DNA from 3 places in the Limnobaculum zhutongyuii genome. Region 2 is predicted to be linked to each of the others. Evidence: predicted binding sites of a transcription regulator. Region 2 holds the regulator's gene; each other region holds the start of a gene.
The links. The regulator CRP, encoded in region 2, controls carbon source genes, mostly activating them, when cyclic AMP is high. The targets are predictions, from matches to a motif close to ATGTGANNNNNNTCACAT.
Positions count from the first base shown of each region.

Region 1: a site for CRP is predicted at 841-858, ahead of rbsD (D-ribose pyranase). Genes of this name have one in related genera too.
Region 3: a site for CRP is predicted at 734-751, ahead of rhaB (rhamnulokinase). Genes of this name have one in related genera too.

Region 1 is NZ_CP034752.1:405,345-407,619, reverse strand. Features, by position in the region: gene rbsA (ribose ABC transporter ATP-binding protein RbsA) at 1-299, opposite strand, end outside; gene rbsD (D-ribose pyranase) at 309-728, opposite strand; gene EKN56_RS01470 (3-oxoacid CoA-transferase subunit B) at 1,123-1,791, opposite strand; gene atoD (acetate CoA-transferase subunit alpha) at 1,788-2,275, opposite strand, start outside.
Region 2 is NZ_CP034752.1:4,167,688-4,169,962, forward strand. Features, by position in the region: gene EKN56_RS18675 (phosphoribulokinase) at 1-537, shown strand, start outside; gene crp (cAMP-activated global transcriptional regulator CRP) at 834-1,466, shown strand; gene EKN56_RS18685 (YccS/YhfK family putative transporter) at 1,537-2,275, shown strand, end outside.
Region 3 is NZ_CP034752.1:4,370,041-4,372,315, reverse strand. Features, by position in the region: gene rhaS (HTH-type transcriptional activator RhaS) at 1-546, opposite strand, end outside; gene rhaB (rhamnulokinase) at 862-2,275, shown strand, end outside.

The DNA.
Region 1 (2,275 bases), 870 kb from region 2:
ATATTTTCAGCAATACTCAGCTGTGGAATCAGGTTTAATTCCTGATGAATAATACCGATTCCCGCCTCCTGAGAGGCTTTAGGACCGCTAAAGGCTACGTCTTTACCAAGGTATTCGATAGTTCCGGCATCTTTAGTGTAAATACCCGTCAGTACTTTCATCAGTGTCGATTTACCGGCACCGTTTTCGCCCAGCAATGCCATGACTTTGCCGGGATAAACGCTAAGGCTGGCACCAGATAACGCCTTCACACCGGGGAAGGATTTATCAATGCCGTTTAGTTTAAGCAGAGGTTGCATAGGAGTACCTCAGAACACAACGCCGGAGCACAAAATAATATTGGCGTAAGGGGAACATTCACCCGTACGGACAATGGCCCGGCTGCTATGGGATAAAGCCTTAAACTGTTCATGGGTAACATACTCCAGCGCAATAACATTGCCCTGACACTGTTCCAGTTGTTTAAGACGGGTCAGCAACTCTTGATGAATATGCTGGTTTTTTTCTTTGATTTCACTGGCAATAATCGCTTTTTCAACCTGCATTTCATCCGTTACGGTATCAAATACCTGCAAGAATGAAGGCACTCCAAGCGTTAGTGCTAAATCAATACGCTCAACGGATGCAGGAATGGGTAAACCCGCATCGCCGATAGTCAGCGTATCGGTATGCCCTAACTGCGAAATCACGGAAGAGAGCATGGAGTTAAGCAGCTTACCTTTTTTCATTTATCCCACCTTCTGTTGAACTGATTTGGCGGTTTTACCGTCATCGAAACGTTTCGTTGTTATCGGGAGTATTAGAAAATTCGTCGGGGAAAGCAAAAGGATTTTGGAAAAATTGTGACCTTCATCGAAACGTTTCGATTTATAGCCAATGCCCACTGTGGCTGAAACGGTTAAGTCTAAATTGCGTTATTTCACCCCAAAGTCAGGGTTACCAGAAGTATAGTTGGATAATTTATGTTCAGGACTTAAAAAAGAGTGGTGGGGTCTATTACAGGGTTTATTACACGAAAGATTCGAAAAAAAGTACCATCCGGCTACGCAGGAGGAGAAGCTTTGCCGGATGGTACAAACGGGTAATCAAGGAGTTATTTTGTTAGCTGTCTTATTATAATTTTCAGGCAGTGAGAGACTCTGCAACCACTATCGGTTTGAGTTGCTCATCGATAACAAACTCAGCGTCTGTTTTTGCCCTAATCTCTTCTACCGATACTTCCGGCGCATGCTCAGTGAGCACCAACTGACCATCTTTGAAGCGAAATACCGCCAGTTCGGTAACTATCATCGATACACAGTTTTCTGCGGTTAGCGGCAATGCACACTGTTTAAGAATTTTCGCTGTACCGTTTTTAGCGTTGTGTTCCATGGCAACAATCACTTTGCGCGCTCCGGTGACTAAGTCCATAGCGCCGCCCATACCGGGTACCATCTTGCCCGGTATCATCCAGTTCGCCAGATTGCCTTTTTGATCGACTTCCAGCCCCCCCAAAACACAGGCGTCCACATGACCACCGCGGATCAGGGCAAAAGAAAAAGAGCTGTCAAACGTCGAGCCTCCGGAAATAATGCCGCACGGTTGCCCTCCCGCATTGGCCAAATCAGGGTCAGGATTTGCTTCATCCACCGGGCAGATACCTAAAAAACCGTTTTCCGATTGCAGAACAATATCCACATCATCAGGCAGATAATGGGCCACCAGCGTGGGTAAACCGATACCCAGATTCACAATGTCACCGTCTTTTAGCTCTTGCGCCACGCGACGGGCAATAAACTCTTTTGGACTCATGACTCATCTCCTTTTATCAGGCCGCTGACTAACATACCGGGCGTCATCACCATATCCGGGTCGAGATCGCCAACGTTAACCAGCTCCTCTACCTCAGCAAACACCTGCTCTGCCGCCAGCGCAATAATCGGATTAAAGTTTCTGGCGGAGCGTCGATAGTAGAGGTTACCCGCGGTATCGCCGCGTTTAGCATGAATAACCGCCAGATCGGCTTTCAACGGCATCTCCAATAGATAGTCACGACCGTCAATGGTCATACGCTGCTTACCCTGCTCCACGACAGTTCCAACCCCGGTTGGCGTCAGAAAACCACCTAATCCGGAACCGCCAGCCCGAATACGCTCCACCAGCGTTCCCTGTGGTACCAGTTCGACCTCCATCTCCCCTGCCATCATTTGACGTCCGGTTTCCGGATTAAGCCCGATATGAGAGGCGATCACTTTCTTCACTCGTCCCGCTTCAATCAGAGGTGCCACACCAATAC
Region 2 (2,275 bases):
GGTACTTTTACCCCCTGGCAACCGCTGCCTGAAACCACCGACCTGCTATTTTATGAAGGTCTGCATGGCGGCATCGTCACCGCAAAACATAATGTTGCCCGGCATGTCGATTTGCTGGTTGGAGTCGTTCCTATCGTTAACCTGGAGTGGATACAAAAGCTGATCCGCGACACCGTGGAACGAGAACACTCCCGGGAAGCGGTACTGGATTCTGTTGTGCGTTCAATGGACGACTACATCAATTACATCACCCCACAGTTTTCCCGGACGCATATCAACTTCCAACGCGTCCCCACCGTTGATACCTCTGACCCGTTTTCTGCGAAAAGTATTCCAACTATGGACGAAAGTCTGGTCGTTATTCACTTCAGGGGGCTGACAGGAATTGATTTTCCCTATTTACTGGTCATGTTACAGGGATCGTTTATCTCCCAAACAAACACTTTAGTGATTCCAGGAGGGAAGTTGGGGCTGGCTATGGAGTTAATTATCACACCATTAATACAACAATTATTAGAAGGCAGAATATTAGAATAGGGAAATGAGGATAAAACAGGCGAATAACCCGAATCAGCGCCGCTTAACCCTCATTTTAGTAAGACAACACGAGACTCTTGGCTCAACCTGTGTTAAAACCATAGTGTGGGTATAACAGATAAATTAGAGTTTGCTCAGGCTGATGCAATACTAACCCACAAACACCTCTATATTCTTTTTTACATCAGCTATAATAGCGCTCACCTGGCAAGTTATATGCTTCGGGGCGGGTAAGATTTTCGGCAAGCTTCTCGCTTTGCTGTGTTAGGCAGTGACTACAAAGAGGATAACAACAAATGGTTCTCGGCAAACCGCAAACAGACCCTACTCTCGAATGGTTTTTATCTCATTGTCATATTCATAAATATCCATCCAAGAGCACACTTATTCACCAAGGTGAAAAAGCAGAAACTCTTTACTATATTGTAAAGGGTGCCGTAGCCGTTCTGATTAAGGATGAAGAAGGTAAAGAGATGATCCTCTCCTATCTCAATCAGGGGGATTTCATCGGAGAACTTGGCCTGTTTGAAGAAGGTCAGGAGCGCAGTGCCTGGGTCAGGGCAAAAACAGCATGTGAAGTTGCTGAAATTTCCTATAAGAAGTTTCGCCAGCTGATTCAAGTTAACCCAGATATTTTAATGCGTTTATCTGCTCAGATGGCCAGCCGCTTACAGGTTACCTCTGAGAAAGTAGGAAGCCTTGCCTTCCTTGATGTTACGGGCCGTATCGCACAGACATTACTCAACCTGGCTAAACAGCCGGATGCAATGACTCATCCAGACGGAATGCAAATTAAGATCACCCGTCAGGAAATTGGTCAAATTGTTGGATGTTCCCGTGAAACGGTAGGACGTATTTTAAAAATGCTGGAAGATCAAAACCTGATCTCCGCTCATGGAAAGACTATCGTTGTCTACGGGACTCGTTAAATAATAAAGAGAAGCGGATAGGTTTACGGCCTCCAAATGCCATATCCGCTTTCTTTTCCCGGGGAGGCCTATGTGGCGACGAGTCATTTATCATCCAGAAGTCAATTATGCTCTGCGCCAAACTTTAGTTCTCTGTTTGCCTGTCTTGCTGTTTTGGCTACTCGACGATCTGGCAACCGGCTTTTTACTCTCCCTTGTTCCTGCCTGCTGCAGTATTGGTGGTCTCGACACTCCCCATAAACACTTTTTCAAACGGCTGGCTATTGGTGGCTCACTGTTTGTTATTAGCAGTGTATTGTTACAGTTTCTGCTGCTGTGGTCAGTTCCGCTGCCGTTCTGCATGCTTATTCTGACCCTCCTGTTTGGTGTAACGGCGGAAATCAGTCCGCTTTATGGACGATTAATGCCTGCGGCATTAGTGACCGCCATTTTTACGCTCAGTATGGCGGGGAATTTACCTATCTGGCGAGTAGCCATATTATTTGCCATTGGCACGTTCTGGTATGGTTTATTTATCCACCTGTGGTTTCGGCTCTGGCAAGAACAACCCATGCGAGAATCACTTAGCCTGCTTTTTCGTCAGTTAGCTTACTATTTTGAAGAGAAATACAGCTTATTAACCCAACATACCGATCCTGAAAAAGCACTCCCTCCCCTACTGTTACGCCAACAGAAAGTGATGGATATCATCACGTTGATTTATCAGCAAATCTATATGATTCCCAATCTGAAGCACCCTCGTCATCGGCGATTAATTCAGGCGTTTCAGGTGGCTCTCGATTTGCAGGAGCACATTACCGTCAGCCTGC
Region 3 (2,275 bases), 200 kb from region 2:
ATTGCGTAGCCAGTTAAGCAGTGCGCCAACGCAGGCTTCCCGACTGTCTTGTCTGGCGGTTTCGAAGCAGCTTTGACGTAGCAACATCAACAGTTGTAAGAATAAACCTTCGCTGGACGCAATATCTTCCAGTTCGCTGCTGTTGGTACTCGTTTGCAGACAATCAATGCAGTTTTTCGCTTTTTTTAATGCAGATGAGTTGATTTGCCAGTGTGATTGCTGCTGGGCATGAGAACCGGGTAACCAGGCTTCGATATCCGTCAGAAAACGAAAATTCTTCGGTGAACGGTACAGCACATTGGTTAAATGCAGGTTATCCACGTTTTCAAACTGATGATGATCTCTGTCGCGAACAAAGCAAACGGTGCCGCTGCATAGTGCATAGGGAGTGTCGTTAAAGATATGCACGCCGGAACCGTGCTCCACAAGAACGATTTCATAGAAATCATGGCTGTGTTCAGGAAAAACACATTGTGGTGCCCGGTTCTCAATTGCAACCGTTGAGGCATCGGATGCAAAAAAGCCATCACTTTTTAGTAAGGTCATTTTTGTGACTCCTTTCAACATCGTGTAGCTCAAAGCTTAGAGGAAGATCGGGGCGCTTCGCCTTAGAAATCAGACGTGACATCGGCCAAAAATGACCATTTTTTTAAGATTGACGAGTTTATTGATTAGTTTGTGCAGAAGGTCACATTACATTTTTGGCCCGATAATTCAGTGCGGTTTTGCCATTTTGTGATCGGTTTCACATCAGTCTTTGTTATTTTGCCAAACCTGCTGGTGGCATGGCAGTGGCCCGAAGGTAGAGGCGACTTACTCTCCGTAGACTTCCCGCTATAGATGAATAAGGGGAAGGTTACTATGAGCGTACGCAATATTGTCGCCATTGATTTAGGCGCATCCAGTGGGCGGGTGATGCTGGCAACCTGGAGTGCTTCAACTCAACGCTTAACGCTTAAAGAGATCCATCGGTTTACTAATTGTCTGACGCCGGTGGACGGTCATGATACCTGGGATCTGGCGGCGCTTGAGCGCGAAATTCTCACCGGACTGACCACCATTGATAATAATGGTGTGCGGATCGCCAGTATCGGTATTGATACCTGGGGCGTTGATTACGTTTTGTTGGATAAGCGTGGCGAACGCGTTGGGTTGCCGTATGCCTATCGGGATCATCGTACCGATGGCGTGATGACCCGAGTGATGAACGAACTGGGCCAGAAAAACCTGTACTGGAAAACCGGTATTCAGTTTTTGCCCTTTAATACGTTGTATCAACTGAAAGCCTTCAGCGAGCAACAGCCGGAATTGATTGAGCAGGTTAAGCATTTGCTGCTGATACCTGACTATTTGCACTATCGCCTCACCGGCAAAATTAACCATGAATATACCAATGCCAGCACCACGCAAATGCTCAACTTGAGCAGCGGTGACTGGGATAAGGAGCTGCTGGATTATCTGGGCATTCCCGCTCAATGGCTGACTAAACCATCCCAGCCGGGAACGCCAATTGGTGAGTGGCAGGCGCCGTCAGGCCGTTCGGTTCCGGTGGTTTCTGTTGCCACCCATGATACCGCCAGCGCGGTGATTGCCGCGCCGTTAACCGGACACCATTGTGCCTACCTGAGTTCAGGAACCTGGTCGCTGATGGGAATTGAAAGCGTCAATCCGTTTAATGACCTGAAGGCGATGGCCGCTAATATCACCAACGAAGGCGGCATTAACGGTACTTACCGTGTGTTAAAAAATATTATGGGTCTGTGGCTGTTGCAGCGCATCTGCTGTGAGCTGAAGATAACCGACCTACCGCAGCTGATTGCTAAAACAGAGAAGCTGCCGCCTTTTACCAGCCTGATTAATCCCAATGATGAGCGGTTTATCAATCCTTCCTCCATGGTGGAAGAGATCCGTCAGGCCTGCGCTGAACATCAGCAACCGGTGCCACAAGTGCCGGAAGAATTGGCTCGCTGTATTTTTGACAGTCTGGCCATGCTCTACCGTCAGGTGATGCTGGAGCTTTCTGCCTTACAGGGGCAGCCGATTAAGCAACTGCATATCGTGGGTGGCGGCTGTCAGAACGCCTTCCTGAACCAACTTTGCGCCGATGTTTGCCAACTGACGGTATTAGCCGGACCGGTTGAAGCTTCCACGCTGGGAAATATTGGTTGCCAACTGATGGGGCTGGGAGAAATCGACAGCGTTGCCAGCTACCGCAAGCTGCTAACCGAAAGCTTCCCGCTGCGCTGCTATACCCCAAATCCTGTTTTTGATTTTG